Regions from separate parts of the Exiguobacterium sp. S22-S28 genome, predicted to be linked through region 3. Evidence: riboswitches for the same ligand, from Rfam matches in the RefSeq annotation. Region 3 holds a riboswitch; each other region holds the start of a gene.
What was found. Region 3 has a riboswitch for S-adenosylmethionine ahead of ACHA8N_RS15310 (LLM class flavin-dependent oxidoreductase). Riboswitches for the same ligand answer to the same signal wherever they lie in the genome.
Positions count from the first base shown of each region.

Region 1 (4,256 bases), on a different contig from region 3:
GGCGCTGATGATGATACGAAATGGTGTTGCGCCGCACGCCTCAGCGGCTTCGATCAAGCCCGGTGGGATCTCACGTAGTGAGGTCTCGACAAGTCGGGCGAGGAACGGAATAGCGGCAACACTTAAGCTGACAGAAGCGGCCGTCGGGCCGATCGTATTGTCGAGCAACAATTGCGTCAGTGGAATCAGCGCGACGAGCAAGATGATGAACGGTAACGAACGAACGATATTGACGAAAAAGTCCAAGATACTGCGAACGAAGACGTTTTGGAAAAACAATCCACGGTCGGTGATGAATAAAAGAATTCCCAGCGGAATCCCGACGACGAGGGCAAAGCCGAGGGAAATTCCGACCATTAAGGCCGTTTCGCCTAAGGCTTTTGCTAGCTCCGGTAACATCGTTTGAATTCGATCAAGCCACATCCTGAATCACCTCAAGCGTATGGAGTTGCTCCTCCAGCCAAGTCAGAGACCGGTTGACGTGAAGCGTTGGACCGGTCAGGCTGACGATCAACACCCCAAAGGCGACGTCTTGAATATAATCGACCTTGCCGTGCAGGATGCTGACCGAGATATCAAATTGTTTGATCGCTTCTGACAGCGTACTCTCGCCGGTCTTTTCTCCCGTGAATTGGAGACGAATGATTTTTCCAGGTGTCGTTCGCAAAATCCGTTCCGGCAACTCGATTTGCAGTGCTGTATCGACGTAATGTTTCGTGACGTCATGGGTCGGCTGACTGAATATGTTGTATGTACTCGCGACTTCGACGACTTCGCCTTGTGACATGACAGCAACGCGGTGGCAAATTTGTTTGACGACATCGATTTCGTGGGTGATCAGAATGATCGTCAAGCCGAGTCGTTTATTTAAGTCTTTCAGCAATTCCAGAATTTGCAGGGTCGTGACCGGATCGAGCGCTGATGTTGCTTCGTCACATAACAGGACACTCGGATTATTCGCAAGGGCGCGGGCAATCCCGACCCGTTGTTTTTGGCCGCCGCTGAGTTGGCTCGGGAAATTCGTCTCAAATCCTTCCAGTCCGACCAAAGCGACGAGTTCTTTGATCCGGCTTGGGAAATCACTGCGTTTGACGCCGGCTGCTTTTAAGGCGAACGCAATGTTGTCGGAAACGTTCCGCGATTGAATCAATTGAAAATGTTGAAAGATCATTCCGATCTTCAGACGCAATTCTCTTAGACTGCCTTTGGATAGATCGGACAGTTTGACACCAGATACTTTGACCGTTCCTTGGGTCGGTGTTTCAAGTCCGTTGATCAAGCGCAGCAATGTACTTTTTCCGGCACCGGATTCACCGATGATGCCAAAAATTTCTCCTTGATGAATCGTTAAGTTGACGTCGCGCAGGGCGAAAATCGGTGTCCGGTCACGTACGAACCGTTTGGTGATGCCTTTAAATTCAATCATCTGTTGTTTCCTCCCTATACAAAAAAATCGCCTTTTTCCAGTTAAGAGCAACCAGAAAAAAGCGACGAAATGTAAGAATTCGTAACTTATCTCTCAGAATGAAAACATTCTGTAGGATGTGGCACCGTTCCTAAAAGGTGGTTGCCGGACGTCGTTGGGCCTAATCCCTCGGTCGCTCGCGATAAGTAGATATGCTGTTGGGACTTACTGTAACGGAAATCATTCCCACCTGTCAAATGTTTTTTCAGAATTATTCCGCAACGGCTTGCTGAAACAGATTGAGCTGACCGATCCGTTCGGCGGCCTCCACCAATCGATCGACGTCGGCAATCAAACTGATCCGGACATAGCCTTCACCATATTCACCAAAGAAATGTCCCGGTGTGACAGCGACATGTGCTTCATCCAGCAAGTGGTCGGTAAAGCTTTGTGACGTAAAGCCGGACGGGACCGGCAACCAGACGAAGAACGAACCACCAGGGATCGGTCCGTCCCATCCGATGTCCTGTAATTTGCCGAACAAGGCATCACGACGGGCTTCGTACAGTGCACTCAGCTCACGGACACACGTCTGGTCGCTTGAGAGAGCAACAGTCGCCGCATGTTGGATCGGTGTGAAGGCACTGACGTATAAGTGTTCCTGGTACGTTTCGATACTCGAGATGACGGATGGATTTCCGATTGCAAAGGCGATGCGGAAGCCGGACATGTTGAAGCGTTTCGATAACGAAAACAGTTCGATTCCGACGTCTTTCGCCCCTTCGGTCTGGAGGAAACTTCGGGTCGGACCATCAAAACTAATGCCGCCGTACGCCAGGTCATGAACGACACAAATGTCGTTTGCGTCAGCGAAAGCGACCGTCTGTTCAAAGGCTTCCGCTGTCGCCGTCGCGCCGGTCGGATTGCTTGGGTAGTTGAGGAACAACATCCGGGCTCGTTCGACATCCGTCGGATCGAGCAATGTGTAGTCAGGTAAAAAAGCATTTTCCGCAAGGAGAGGTAGCGTGATCGGGTAAGCACCTGCTAATGCTGCGCCAGACAGGTAGTCGGGGTAACCGGGATCGGGAACAATGACACCTTCACCCGGATTGACGATCGTTTGCGGCAAGGCGACGATACCGGCTTTACTGCCGAGCAAAATGGCGACCTCAGAAGCAGGATCAATCGTCACACCGAATTCGGACTGATAAAAATCGGCGACGGCCTGTTTGAGAAAATCATGTCCGCGAAACGGAGGATATTGCAGATTAGCGGCGTCGCCGATGGCCTCTTTTAAGGCGTCCAAAATATGTACGGGCGTAGTTTGGTCCGGCGTTCCTTGACCAAGCGTGATGACGTCGTGACCGGCTGCTTTGACGGCACCAATCCGCTGAGCGAGTTCAGCAAAGACCGGAGCGGGCAGCCGATCAATCGCAATCGATGGGGCGAAATGTTTCATCTGTGTTCCTCCTTGTTAGGTATTGTCGTCAAGGATAACGAATTTTCAGAAAAAAGAAAAGTGTTTTTTAAGAATTGCTTATAATTGGTAAAAAGAACCGATGCCTTTCGTGTTTTTGATACACTGGATGAGAAGACGATTGAATACATAAAGGAGATGATGGGATGAATCGAGCCTGGTGGAAAGAAGCCGTTGTCTATCAAGTGTACTGGCGCAGTTTTAAGGACTCGAACGGAGACGGAATGGGCGATTTACGGGGTGTAATTGAAAAGTTGGATTACATCGCGTCGCTCGGTGTGGATGTCATCTGGTTGAACCCCTGTTATACATCACCTGATATCGATAACGGATATGATATTTCCGACTATTATACGATCATGGAAAAGGCGGGAACGCTGTCCGATTTGGAGGAATTGATTGCGGCAGCCCATGAGCGGGGCTTAAAACTGATTCTTGATCTCGTCGTCAACCATACGAGTGACCAACACGCTTGGTTCGGGGAGTCGCGACGTGGCAAAACGGGCGAAAAGGCGGACTGGTACATTTGGCAGGACGGGGAAAAAGGAACACCTCCGAATAACTGGCGTTCCTATTTTGCACCGAGTCCGTGGACATGGGATGAGACACGCGAGCAGTATTATTTCCACTCGTTTGCATCGGAGCAACCGGACTTGAACTGGGAACATCCAGCCGTCCGCCAAGCCGTTTATACGATGATGCGGTGGTGGGCGGACAAAGGCATCGACGGATTCCGGATGGATGTCATCAATTTGATTAAAAAACGCGCCTCGTTTGCGGATGTTGCCGATCCTTTTGATCTGTCCTATCTCGGGAATCAACCGGGCATCCATTCCTTTTTACAAGAAATGCATGACGAGGTGCTCGCGGGAACTGATTTATTTACGGTCGGAGAAATTCCGTTCGTCGGTCCGGAAGATGGTTTGCTGTACGTCGGGGAAGAACGGAATGAATTACGGACGCTGTTTCACTTTGAAGTAGCGGATGACATGGAGACGATGGACTTACCGCGGTTCAAGCAGATTCAAAAACAGTGGTATGAAGCACTCTATCCAAGCGGTATCGCGTCCCAGTTCTTAAACAACCACGACCATACACGCCAAGTGACCCGGTTCGGAAGCGAACGGTACCGGGTCGAAAGTGCGAAATTACTTGGTTTGATGTTACACACGTTACCGGGTATCCCGTATATCTATCAAGGCGAAGAAATCGGCATGACCGGGATTCGTTTTTCTGATCCGGAAGCCTATCAAGACGTCGCGTTCCGGAATCAATACGCAGAACGGGTGGCAGCGGGTGAATCACCGGGGACTGTCCTGTCATCGATGCAGATGCGGGCACGGGACAATTCCCGGACACCGATGCAGTGGGATG
Region 1 covers NZ_JBHFFC010000030.1:261,563-265,818, reverse strand. Annotated here, with positions in the region: gene ACHA8N_RS14210 (methionine ABC transporter permease) at 1-423, opposite strand, end outside; gene ACHA8N_RS14205 (methionine ABC transporter ATP-binding protein) at 413-1,426, opposite strand; SAM riboswitch class I at 1,510-1,614, opposite strand; gene ACHA8N_RS14200 (aminotransferase class I/II-fold pyridoxal phosphate-dependent enzyme) at 1,677-2,864, opposite strand; gene ACHA8N_RS14195 (alpha-glucosidase) at 3,029-4,256, shown strand, end outside.
Region 1: another riboswitch for S-adenosylmethionine. It lies ahead of ACHA8N_RS14205 (methionine ABC transporter ATP-binding protein); the one in region 3 lies ahead of ACHA8N_RS15310 (LLM class flavin-dependent oxidoreductase).

Region 2 (4,256 bases), on a different contig from region 3:
ATATTCGCGTTGCCGGTTACAAAGACGGAAAAGTCGACCAAGTCGTCAAATACGACATTCGTTTCACACAACCAAACGTCGAGCAAATGCCGATGCGTGCGATGCACACACTGGAACATTTACTCGCAGAAAACATCCGTAACTATTCGGATGATGTCATCGATGTCTCGCCAATGGGTTGCCAAACAGGTTTCTACATGGCGATGATGAACTTTGATTCCGTCGAAAAAATGAGCGAACTCGTTGAGAAGACATTAAAAGATGTCTTAGCAGCAGAAGAAATTCCAGCGCAAAACGAAGTCCAATGTGGATTTGCGAGCGCACACGACCTTAAAGGAGCGAAGCACTATGCCGAGAAAATGCTTGCCGGTCGTGATGAATGGGACATCGTCTTCGGATGATCGCGAAGTCAGTCCGGGACCTCGTCGGAAATACGCCGCTTTACGAGATTACTTCATTCGATTTGCCTGCTGGTACGCGGATTTTGGCGAAGCTCGAATGGATGAACCCTGGGGGCAGCGTCAAAGACCGCCTGGGCATTCAACTCGTTGATGCAGCTATCGAACAAGGATATGTGACACGAGGCGGAACGATCATCGAACCGACTGCCGGCAACACCGGCATCGGTTTGGCGCTCGCCGCTAAAAAATACGACTTACAAGTCATCTGTGTCGTTCCTGAAAAATTCAGTCAGGAGAAACAGACGTTGATGCGGGCACTCGGCGCGACTGTCGTCAACACACCGACTGAACTCGATATGCAAGGCGCGATTGATAAAGCAAAAGAACTGGGACAAACGATTCCGAATAGCTACGTCCCGCTTCAATTCGAAAACGAAGAAAATCCGGTCACATATCAGCGGACACTTGGTCCTGAGCTGATGGCGGAACTCGATCACATCGATTGGTTCGTCGCCGGATGCGGGTCAGGCGGAACGTTTGCAGGAACCGCTGCCTACTTGAAAGAGCGGCTTGGAACAAAAGGCGCGATCGTCGAACCGGAAGGCTCTGTCCTCAACGGAGGACCAGCCGGACCGCATAAGACGGAAGGCATCGGGACGGCTAAATGGCCGAGCCTTGTTTCCCGCGATCTGGTCGATGAGATTCATACGATTTCGGACCACGACGCGTTCACGAAAGTTCATGAATTAGCGGCACGTGAAGGTCTGCTCGTCGGCAGTTCAGCCGGCGCGGCACTCGCGGCAGCACTTGATATTGCAGAACGTTTTCCCGGCAGTACCATCGTCACCGTCTTCGCCGACAGTGCCGAACGGTATTTGAGCCAACAAATCTTTGAAAAGGTGGACGAGACACATGCGTAAAAAGACAGCATTGATTCATGGAGGAACAGGCGTCGATCGAGCAACTGGTGCCGTGACACCTCCGATTTATCAAACGAGTACGTACAAACAAGAGAAAATCGGTCAATTAAAAGAAGGTTACGAATACTCGCGGACAGCCAACCCGACACGGACAAGCATCGAACGATTGATCGCGGACCTTGAAGGCGGCGCACGTGGCTTCGCCTTCGGATCAGGAATGGCTGCGATTCATGCTGTCTTTAACCTGCTGGAGTCAGGTGACCATATCGTCATGACCGATGATGTCTACGGCGGAACGTTCCGTTTGATGCAACGTGTCTTGCCGAAGTTCAACATCCAAGTGACGTTCGTCGACACGACGGATCTCGCCGCGACGGAAGCTGCGGTTCAAGACAACACGAAGATGCTGTATGTCGAAACACCGACGAACCCCTTGTTAAAAGTCACGGATATCGCTGCTGTCGCTGACATCGCGAAACGCAATAATCTGAAACTCGTCGTCGACAACACGTTTGCGACACCATACTTGCAACAACCACTTGCACTCGGTGCAGACATCGTCTTGCACAGTGCAACAAAATACATCGGCGGACATTCAGACGTCGTCGCCGGACTCGTCGTCGTCAACAGCGATGCACTCGGTGAAGATCTTCACTTCATTCAAAACTCGACAGGTGGTATTCTTGGACCGCAGGACAGCTTCCTGCTCGTCCGTGGTTTACGGACACTTGGTATCCGAATGGATGCAATCGAAGAAACGTCACACGATCTTGTTCAGTTCTTACAGGAACAAGATGTCGTCTCGAACATCTTCTATCCCGGACTTCCAACACATCCGGGTCACGCGACACAACAAAAACAGGCGACTGGATTTGGCGGCATGATCAGCTTTGATGTCGGATCAGCGGAAAACGCGGAGAAACTCGTCGAAGCGACACATTTCTTCACGCTGGCTGAGAGTCTTGGAGCTGTTGAAAGCTTAATTTCTGTTCCGGCACGCATGACACATGCCTCGATTCCGGCAGAACGTCGCGCTGAGCTCGGCATCACGGATGGTCTTGTCCGGATTTCGGTTGGACTTGAGGATGCAGAAGACTTAAAAGAAGATTTAGCACGTGCGTTCAGCCTGCTTCAGCCGGTTTCAGAAAAAACTGTTTGACAAGCAAAATAAGCCCTGCTAATATTCAGATTATATTAAAAATAACTAAATACCGATAACTCTTATCGAGAGTGGTGGAGGGACTGGCCCGATGAAACCCGGCAACCGCGGAATTTATTCCGAAGTGGTGCTAATTCCAGCAGACGAACGTCTGCAAGATGAGAGCAAATGGTTTTGTGTACTGAAAAAGTGCGCGCGTTTGCTCTAAAACGTGCGCACTTTTTTTACGTTTAGGAGGGACAGTATTGATTCGCTTACAGGATGTAGGAAAGATTTATCGCTCGAAGCGCGGATCGGTTGAAGCCGTCGTCAATGTCGACTTAACAATCGAGCGCGGTGAAATTTTTGGAATAATCGGTTATTCGGGAGCAGGGAAATCCACCTTGATCCGATTGCTGAATATGTTAGAAGCTCCGACAAGTGGCTCAATCCAAATCGACGGGGTCGAAATGACGACGTTACGTCCAAAAGAATTACGCGGTGTTCGCAAAAACGTCTCGATGGTCTTCCAGCACTTTAACCTGCTGTGGTCGCGGACGGTTGAAGAAAACATCATGTTCCCGCTCGAACTCGGCGGTTATCCGAAAGCACGCCGTAAAGAGCGGGTCGCCGAGCTGATTCAACTCGTTGGACTCGACGGACGTGAAGGTGCTTACCCGTCTCAACTTTCGGGTGGACAAAAACAACGGGTCGGGATTGCCCGGGCACTGGCGTCGAACCCGGACGTCTTATTATGTGACGAAGCGACAAGTGCGCTTGATCCGAAAACGACGGACTCGATTTTAGAGTTGCTTGTCGACATCAACAAAAAACTGAAACTGACCATCGTCTTGATCACGCATGAGATGCACGTCATTCAGAAAATCTGTAACCGGGTCGCCGTCATGGAAGCCGGGAAAATCGTCGAACAAGGACCGGTCGCCGAAGTCTTCCGTCATCCGAAACAAGCGATGACAAAAGAGTTCGTGAAACAGTTGACGTCTTCGTCAGAAAACGAATTGACGTTTGCGAAATTACGGGAACGGTATCCGACCGGGAAAATCGTTCAGTTGACGTTTGTGGGTTCAACTGCTGAAAGCCCGATTCTTGCCGAAGTCATGAAAGATTCGACCTTATTATTTAATATCATTGGCGGGAACGTCGGACAGACGCAAGATGGCGCCCTTGGGACGCTGTTCATTCAGTTGATCGGTGCCGAACATGAAACACAAGCGGTCATCGCCAAACTTCAAGCGAGTGACGTTGAAGTGGAGGTGGATCACCGATGAGTACATTTTTTGCAGATGTGGATTGGGATATGGTCTGGGAAGCAACCGGTAGTACAGTCTATATGACGGCTGTTGCAGGGCTCGCGACGTTTATCCTCGGATTGGTTATCGGTCTATTGTTATACGCGACAAACGAAGAATTGTTATTCAAGAACCGAGCATTGTATTCTGTCCTCAGTTTTTTAGTCAATATCTTCCGTTCGATTCCGTTTATCATTTTATTAATCTTGTTGATCCCGATTACGAAAATCATTGTCGGATCATTTTTAGGACCGACCGCTGCGTTACCGGCGTTAATTCTGGGTGCAGCACCGTTTTACGGCCGGATGGTCGAACTCGCTCTTCGTGAAGTTGATAAAGGGGTCATTGAAGCTGCCGAATCGATGGGCGCAACGAAGTTCCAAATCATCTATAAAGTCTTGATTCCGGAAGCTCTTCCGGCAATCGTTTCAGGTATTACCGTAACACTCGTCGCACTCGTCGGTTACACGGCAATGGCCGGGTTAGC
Region 2 covers NZ_JBHFFC010000030.1:56,262-60,517, reverse strand. Annotated here, with positions in the region: gene ACHA8N_RS13215 (S-ribosylhomocysteine lyase) at 1-401, shown strand, start outside; gene ACHA8N_RS13210 (PLP-dependent cysteine synthase family protein) at 398-1,321, shown strand; gene ACHA8N_RS13205 (bifunctional cystathionine gamma-lyase/homocysteine desulfhydrase) at 1,314-2,480, shown strand; SAM riboswitch class I at 2,540-2,645, shown strand; gene ACHA8N_RS13200 (methionine ABC transporter ATP-binding protein) at 2,726-3,748, shown strand; gene ACHA8N_RS13195 (methionine ABC transporter permease) at 3,745-4,256, shown strand, end outside.
Region 2: another riboswitch for S-adenosylmethionine. It lies ahead of ACHA8N_RS13200 (methionine ABC transporter ATP-binding protein); the one in region 3 lies ahead of ACHA8N_RS15310 (LLM class flavin-dependent oxidoreductase).

Region 3 (4,256 bases):
AATGGGACTTGTTGCCGTTGTTTTCTTAAGATCCTGGGTCTATTACCGGTTGGATGAGACCGTCTACCGGATGCCGTTGGTTTTGTCATTTGGTCTAATCGCCTGGTTCATCTGGCTCGCTGAAAATATCGTGACGTTTTTTAAGGGATGGGTCTATCCGAATCAAGAAGAAGGCTGGGAACTGGTCGACTTCGGAAAACTGTCGTCTTGGTTTTTGCTTGTGATCATCACAATCTTAATTGTGGCTGTCGAAAAATACCGGTTGGGCGACCCGTCAATCGAAATTAAAACCTAACCCTAAACAAAAAAATACCTGGTTATTTTTAGACCAACCTACACGAAATCCCCTTGCTATAGTTGAAAAAAAGCAAAGGGGTTGTTTGAGATGATGCAACAAATCATGGAACGGGCGAAAGAATTGGTCGCCGGTAAATTACAGATCGTTGAAACGGCGGAAGATTGGGAGTTGCTGCTCGAGGAAATCCGGGGAATCGATGAGTGGGTCCAACTGTCGCGCTATTATACACCACGCGTACATCCGCAAGAGATGATTCAACAGACGAAAGAAGAGCAACCGATGTCACCCGGTCCGCTGACGGAAATGCCAAAATCGGACGAACCGATTGTCGAACAACGGTATGCGTACACATTTGTCCGGGAATTAAAAGGCGGATCGTTGCAGGAATGGCCGAACAGCCATATCTCGGAAAAGGAAATCCGTCAATGGAATCTCGAGCACGGCATGGAAGTCCGCGTCCAGATTATTCATCAAGACCAACGGCGGACGTCACTGGAAGTGCTCGCCGTCGTCGCAACCGATCAAATGAAGACGCTGGAGCAACGAATCGTCTTTGAAAAATGTATCGTCAAAAATCATGGCATTATCGAGTCGACGGTCAACGGTCCGTTGAAGGATGAAACGGGAAAACCGTTTTACTACGCAACTCCGGTCGAAGATATGCGATTCTTTCAATTGAAGGAAGGACAACTCGTCGACTTGGTGATGTGGAAAGGTCATCCGGAAACACTGACGATTGCCTGGAAGTATGCCTTCCAATATGAAGAACCGATCGTTCAACCGTTCGATCCGTCAACAGAATCGAAACCAACAGACGCGACGGCAGAAATGGACGTGACATCCGTATCAAAAAAATCGACCGGACGATATGCCAAGCAGATGAAGCGAAAACCGACTGTGAAAAAGGTCCGGCAACCACGCCGGATTCGTGAAAAGAAACAACAACCGATGACACCGCTCGTCACGACGTCGCTGCCGGGACAACCCATCGATTACGTCGACAAGGAGCCGCTTGAGTTTGCAGCGTTTAAAGGAATGCGGCTCGTCATCGTCGGAAACGAACAGCAGGCACCGGTCTACCGGACATTTTTTGCTGAGACCGGAATCGAGCTGATTCATTTAGCGGGAGATGCCCAGTCGGCGAAGAAAATTGCCAGCCTCGCGCAAAAGACGGATGCCATCGTCGTAATTACGAGTCGTGTTTCCCATGCGGCGTCAGCCCATGTCATCGCACAAGCCAAAAAACATGCCATCCCATTTGCGATGGAACGCCTCGATGGTCGTCGTTCGCTCTATACGGCCTGCCAACGTCAGCTCGAAAAAGCACGCCTGCACAAGTTAAAAACAGGAAAATCTTAAAAATAACTGAAACTCCTTGCCGCATAAACCGTAAATAGGAGTAGCACTTATTTTAAGGAGGATCTTTATGATTAAAGAATTAAAACTATCGGCACGTGAGTCACTTAACGGTCGCTGGGTCTTAATGGCACTCATGTTTTTACTGTTTCTCATCATTCAAGGGATTCCCACTACGTTTTCTTCTGCTCCGAACGAAGACTTTCAGTTCATCGATGTGATTGGATTTGTGTTGAACATCCTGTTCCTGCCGCTTGCCATCGGTTGGGCATGGCTTGCGCTGTCTGTCGCCCGTAAAGAAGAGGCAAAAATCGTCGATTTATTCGAGCCGTATAAGTTTTTCTTGAAAGCAGTCGGTCTGTCGCTTGTTCAAGGTATTCTTCTTGGATTGTGGTTCTTACTGTTGATCGTTCCAGGGATCATCAAGTCATTTTCGTATATGCTGACCTATTACATTTTACGTGACGAACCGTCGATCGGTATTTTAGATGCGATTACGCGATCACGCCAAATGATGGATGGTCACAAGATGGAAGCCTTTATGCTTGTCCTCTCCTTCATTGGTTGGTTCCTGCTTGGTTTGATTACGATCGGAATTGCCTTCCTCTGGGTTGGACCTTACTTCAGCGTCACCCTCGCCAAGTTTTATGACCGCATCCGCGGTGAAGAAGCACCTGTCGAAGAGTCGACGTTTGTTGCCCCATATTAAGAAAATGAGGATGAGAGCCCAGCTCTCGTCCTTTTTTGATACTGTTTTTAATTCCGATTGGAAAACAAGGTTTAGTGGTTGCTTTACTCTACTAAAAAGTGTACGATAATTCCAATAATTCTTATCAAGAGAAGTCGAGGGAATGGCCCGAAGACACTTCAGCAACCCCGCATCATGCGCGGAAGGTGCTACTTCCTAAAGGGATCAACCCCTTTACAGATAAGAGCAGACATGATGAATCCGTCGCTCTTTTCGATTTTCGAGAAGAGCGATTTTTTTAATAAGGGGGACATAGCAAATGGAGTATGGATTTTGGTTACCGATTTTTGGAGGGTGGTTACGAAACGTCGAGGACGAACAGATGCCGGCGACGTTCGATTATGCCAAACAGGTGGCGCAAATAGCAGAACAAATCGGGTTTTCGACGACGCTGATTGCAGAATTAAACTTAAATGACATCAAAGGGCTGGAAGCGCCAAGTCTTGAAGCCTGGACGACAGCAGCGGCGATTGCTGCGACGACAGAACGGCTGGAAATCATGACAGCTGTCCGTCCGGGGTTCCATAATCCGGCGACGACGGCGAAGATGGCAGCAAACATCGACCAACTCAGCAACGGACGTTTTACGCTGAACGTTGTCTCTGCCTGGTGGGAAGAAGAAGCGCGGCAATACAACGGGATCTTCACGGCGCATGACGAACGGTATGCGCGGACGGAAGAGTTTGTCACGATCATGAAAGGATTATGGGCAGACGCCTCACCGTACAGCTTCGACGGGAACTACTATACGCTTGAGAAGACACAACTGCATCCGAAGCCGGTTCAACGACCGGGCATCAAGTTGTACGCAGGCGGGGAAAGTGAAGCCGGCAAACAAACCATCGTCAATCATTGTGATGCCTATGTCATGCACGGCGGAACGGTAGAAGAAGTATCCGTCAAGATTGAGGATATGAAGGCGCGTCGACAAGCGACCGGACAACCGCCGCTTGAAAGTTTTGGACTGGCTGCGTATATCATCTGCCGCGATACGGAAGAAGAGGCCGTTCAAGAGTGGCAACGGATCACGGACGTCAAGGAAGACGGTGCCGGGTACGTCGGGTACGACGATTTCGTCAGCAAATCGCAACTCGAACAGCAGGTAAAACGGAACGATTATTCAGTCTCCAACCGCGGACTCCGTCCTGATTTGATCGGCACACCGGAACAGATTGCCGAACGGATTCTTGCGTTTGAGCAGGTGGGTGTCTCCTTATTATTACTTCAATTCTCACCACAACTTGAAGAGATGGAACGCTTCGCGCGCGACGTCATGCCGCTTGTCGAAGAAAAACGAAAGGTAGGTCAAACCAAATGACAAAAATTCATATCTTACACGAAAACCAAGAATGGACGGACCATTTAATTAAACGACTCGAGGAACTGGAGTTGCCGTATGAACAGTGGCATCTCGATGAAGGACAGGTCCCGCTTGATGAAATCCCGCCAGAAGGCGTCTTCTACAGCCGGATGAGTGCGTCTTCGCATACGCGCGGGCACCGCTACGCGCCGGAACTGACGGAAGGGGTGCTCGCATGGCTCGAGGAACACGACCGGACGGTCTTCAACGGAACACGTGCGTTGCGACTGGAAGTCAGTAAAATCAATCAATATACGGCTCTTCGAAAAGCCGGTATCCGTGTTCCGAAAACGACGGCTGCCGTCGGACGTGATCAGATTGTTGAAGCGGCGAAAAACATCGGGGTGTCGTCGTTCATCACGAAACACAACCGTGCCGGAAAAGGACTTGGTGTCCAGTTGTTCCATTCGATTGAAGCACTTGAAACGTATCTCGATGGTCCGACCTTTGATGAGCCGGTCGACGGCATCACCCTGATTCAAGAGTATATCCAA
Region 3 covers NZ_JBHFFC010000031.1:168,819-173,074, reverse strand. Annotated here, with positions in the region: gene ACHA8N_RS15325 (DUF817 domain-containing protein) at 1-295, shown strand, start outside; gene ACHA8N_RS15320 (DUF2325 domain-containing protein) at 386-1,657, shown strand; gene ACHA8N_RS15315 (DUF975 family protein) at 1,725-2,363, shown strand; SAM riboswitch class I at 2,482-2,589, shown strand; gene ACHA8N_RS15310 (LLM class flavin-dependent oxidoreductase) at 2,662-3,720, shown strand; gene ACHA8N_RS15305 (ATP-grasp domain-containing protein) at 3,717-4,256, shown strand, end outside.

Region 4 (4,256 bases), on a different contig from region 3:
TTCACATCGGCAAATTGATCATCTGGCGCGTAGAAACAAGCGAGCTGGACACGCGGTAATTTTTTCCGTTCTTCGTCATGGATGACGATTTCTTCTTCAATTTCCCGGTACTCGGCATAGGTCAACTCACCGAGACGGGCAGCATCTTCATTGTTTTGTCCAAACGGTAACGTTCCAAGCGGGGCATCCGGACGGAACCGGTCGAAGGCACTGGCAAACACTTGTTTGACGCCGCCCAGTTGTTTCGAGTTATGCCAATCAAACAAAGGAGAAATAAATGTCAGACTCCCTACCGGTAATTCATATTCTTGCAATAACCGGTTGACGACGAGTGCTCCCATGCTGCAGGCGATGATGTGGATCGGCAGTTTTCGTTTACCGGCTTCTCGTAAGGCTTCTTTTAATAATTGCTGGTGTTCTTCAAACGATACACGACGCGGCGCATCGACTATAAGTACTTCATATTCCCGTTCCAAGACGCGAATCAATGCTTCGCTCGGCCGGGCACGTAATTGGAGTGGATATACAAGGACAATCACTCCGGTTGGTTGTTCTACCACAAGCTCACCTCTTCATCAGATATCCATTTAGTATGCAACAAATCCGACTTCGGCAAAACCGCCTCAAGTCGGATTTCTTTTCCCTTATTCGTATATACGTTGCAACCGCGTCACAGGTTCCACCTGTCCAAACACTTCTTCCGTCGTCTCGCTGATTTCCTTAAATCCATACGCGGTCAAAAAGTGACGGGCTTTATAATTACGGGATTCGACGTACACTTCGATTGGAGAAGCACCTTGGCGCTCGAGTTCCCGAATCAGTCGCCGCCCGATTCCGTTCTGTTGGTATTTCGGCAGGACATACAAGCGGACGATTTCCCACGTTCCTTCCACATCGATTGCATGAATAAATCCCACGATTTCCCCTTCAATCAGTCCTACGTTAAAGTATTCTCCACGGGCTTCTTCAGCCGTTCGAATCGCCCGAACCACTTCTTCCTGTGGATACGCTTCTTGGACGAAATGGGCTTTCGAGCGCTCTGAATAGATCTCCTCGTACGTATCCATCCAAGATGTGAGCGCTATATCATGAATACGTGCTGCATCAGCAGGAACTGCTTCGCGTATCTCCATACCGAAATCCCCCTTTTCCTTTTACAGACTCATGTTCTTTTACCCTTTTCTAGAAATTTCAGTCGTATCCCTGCAAAGTTCCGGAGAAACAAAAAAAGTTCAGAAACTTCCTTCAAAAAGGAGTTCCTGAACTTTGGATTATGCGAAACGTTTTGCCTGCTCTTCAAGTGCAGCGGCTTTATCTGTTTGCTCCCATGGCAATTCGATGTCTGTACGACCGAAGTGACCATATGCTGCTGTCTGACGGTAAATCGGACGGCGGAGATCAAGCATCTTGATGATGCCTGCTGGACGAAGATCAAAGTTTTCTGCGATCAATTCGACGAGTTGTGCTTCTGGAAGCTTACCTGTTCCGAACGTATCGACAGCGATTGAAACCGGGTGCGCAACACCGATTGCGTAAGCAAGTTGAACTTCTGCTTTTTCCGCAAGACCAGATGCGACGAGGTTTTTCGCGACGTAACGTGCTGCATAGGCAGCAGAACGGTCGACTTTGGTTGGATCTTTACCAGAGAATGCACCACCGCCGTGGCGTGCGTAACCGCCGTACGTATCAACGATGATTTTACGACCTGTTAATCCAGCATCACCTTGTGGTCCGCCGATGACGAAACGACCAGTCGGGTTGATGAAGAATTTTGTTTCAGCGTCAATGTATTCCGTCGGGATGACCGGAGCGATGACGTGTTCTTTCAGATCCGCTTGAATTTGCTCAAGCGTTACTTCTTCTGCATGTTGTGTCGAGATGACGATTGTATCGACGCGAACAGGCTCGTTGTTCTCGTTGTATTCAACCGTAACTTGCGTTTTACCATCCGGACGGAGGTAATCGAGTTGTCCTGTCTTGCGGACTTCTGCAAGACGACGTGCCAGTTTGTGTGAAAGTGAAATCGGAAGTGGCATCAGTTCAGGTGTTTCTTTCGTTGCGTAACCGAACATCAGACCTTGGTCTCCTGCTCCGATTGCATCGATTTCTTCATCTGACATGTTTCCTTCGCGTGCTTCAAGCGCCTGGTCGACACCAAGAGCGATGTCTGCTGACTGCTCATCGATTGAAGTCAATACAGCACATGTGTCTGCATCGAAACCGTATTTAGCGCGTGTATAGCCGATTTCGCGAATGGTCTCACGAACGACTTTCGGGATATCCACGTAAGTCGATGTCGTAATTTCTCCTGCGACTAAAACAAGTCCTGTCGTGACAGAAGTTTCTGCCGCAACACGTGCGTTTGGATCCGCTGCAAGAATCGCATCCAAAATTGAATCCGAAATCTGGTCACAGATTTTATCCGGGTGACCTTCAGTTACTGATTCCGACGTAAATAGTCGGCGATTAAGGTTTGTCATGTTTGACCCTCCCAAAAAAGAATTTGACGGTGTACTCATTTCCCCTAGTTGAGTGGGACGGTAAAATGAAAAAAACCTTTCCATGTCCAAAAATGGTCAGGGAAAGGTTGTGCGTTCTTCCTTTACCCTCTTATCGTTCGAAGTGTTTACTTCGCTTCAGGAGAGCACCTTTTCCTACATTAATGATGAAATTAATATAAGACGGTTGCCGGGTTTCTTCGGGCCTTGTTCCCTCCACCTGCTCAGAATAAGAGTATCCGTTACGAATTACATGATATAAACTTGTGCCCACTCTGTCAAGCAACGTTTTAATTTCTAGTCGAAAAATTTCGAAAGAGATGTTAAACTGTTAATGCTGAAAGCGTTTCCAGATAAATAGAAATCAGCGCATGAAAATGATTGCCCTATCTTTAGTATGTCATATATAATGAATGTGTCATACTATTGATGGAGCCAAAACCAACGTAGGGGAAAGGTGGGGTCAGGATGCCGATGACGGTCCTGAATATCGAAGAACTACTCAAGAAGGAGCATGTGTTCAAGCAACTATCCGTTGCCGAACTAGTCGAACATGCGATTCGCAACAACGAAGGAGTTCTTGCAGAAAATGGTGCTTTGTCTGTAGAAACGGGGAAATTTACAGGTCGTTCACCGAAAGACAAGTTCATCGTCCGCGATGACTCATGTGAGATGCACATCGATTGGGGTCACGTCAATCAACCGATGGAATCGGATAAATTCGAACAGCTGTTACAGAAAGTTCTTCGTTACATGAACGAAGCGGATCAACTCTACTATACAGAAGCTGCTGCTGGTGCCGATACACATTTCACCCTTCCAGTGCGCGTTGTGACCGAATATGCTTGGCATAATTTGTTTGCGAAGCAGTTGTTTTTACGTGAATATCCTAAGGTAGCGGCCTTTGAACCATTTACGGTCGTCTACGCACCACATTTTAAAGCCGATCCTACGGTCGATGGAACCAACTCAGAAACATTCATCGCGATGTCATTTGAACACCGGATCGTTTTGATTGGTGGGACGGAGTATGCTGGGGAAATTAAAAAATCAATTTTCTCCGTCATGAACTACCTGTTGCCGCAACAAGAAGTATTATCGATGCACTGCTCCGCAAACGTTGGACACGACGGTGATGTTGCCTTATTCTTTGGTCTATCAGGGACTGGTAAGACCACCCTGTCAGCTGACGACAGCCGTCAATTGATCGGTGACGATGAGCACGGCTGGTCTCATGACGGTGTCTTCAATATCGAAGGCGGCTGCTATGCGAAGACGGTGAACTTGTCGCGCGAAAAAGAACCACAAATCTTTGACGCGATCCGCTTCGGAACCGTTCTTGAGAACGTTGTCCTCGATGACACCCGGACTCCGGACTATGATGATACGTCGCTGACTGAAAATACGCGTGCGGCTTATCCGATCACAGCCATCGATAACATTGCCATCCCGTCACGTGCCGGTCATCCGAAAACGATCGTTTTCTTGACGGCTGATGCGTACGGTGTGTTACCTCCCATCAGTAAATTAACAAAAGAGCAAGCCATGTATCACTTCCTGTCCGGCTACACGTCGAAACTGGCTGGGACAGAACGCGGTGTCACGGAACCGGAAGCGACGTTCTCGACCTGCTTCGGCTCACCGTTCCTACCGTTGATCCCTGAAAAATATGCGACGATGCTCGGTGAGTTGATTGATCGCCACGGCGTGACGGTTTATCTCGTCAACACGGGTTGGACCGGCGGCGCTTACGGAACA
Region 4 covers NZ_JBHFFC010000030.1:182-4,437, forward strand. Annotated here, with positions in the region: gene ACHA8N_RS12900 (alpha/beta hydrolase) at 1-560, opposite strand, end outside; gene ACHA8N_RS12905 (GNAT family N-acetyltransferase) at 645-1,133, opposite strand; gene metK (methionine adenosyltransferase) at 1,272-2,480, opposite strand; SAM riboswitch class I at 2,608-2,734, opposite strand; gene pckA (phosphoenolpyruvate carboxykinase (ATP)) at 2,967-4,256, shown strand, end outside.
Region 4: another riboswitch for S-adenosylmethionine. It lies ahead of metK (methionine adenosyltransferase); the one in region 3 lies ahead of ACHA8N_RS15310 (LLM class flavin-dependent oxidoreductase).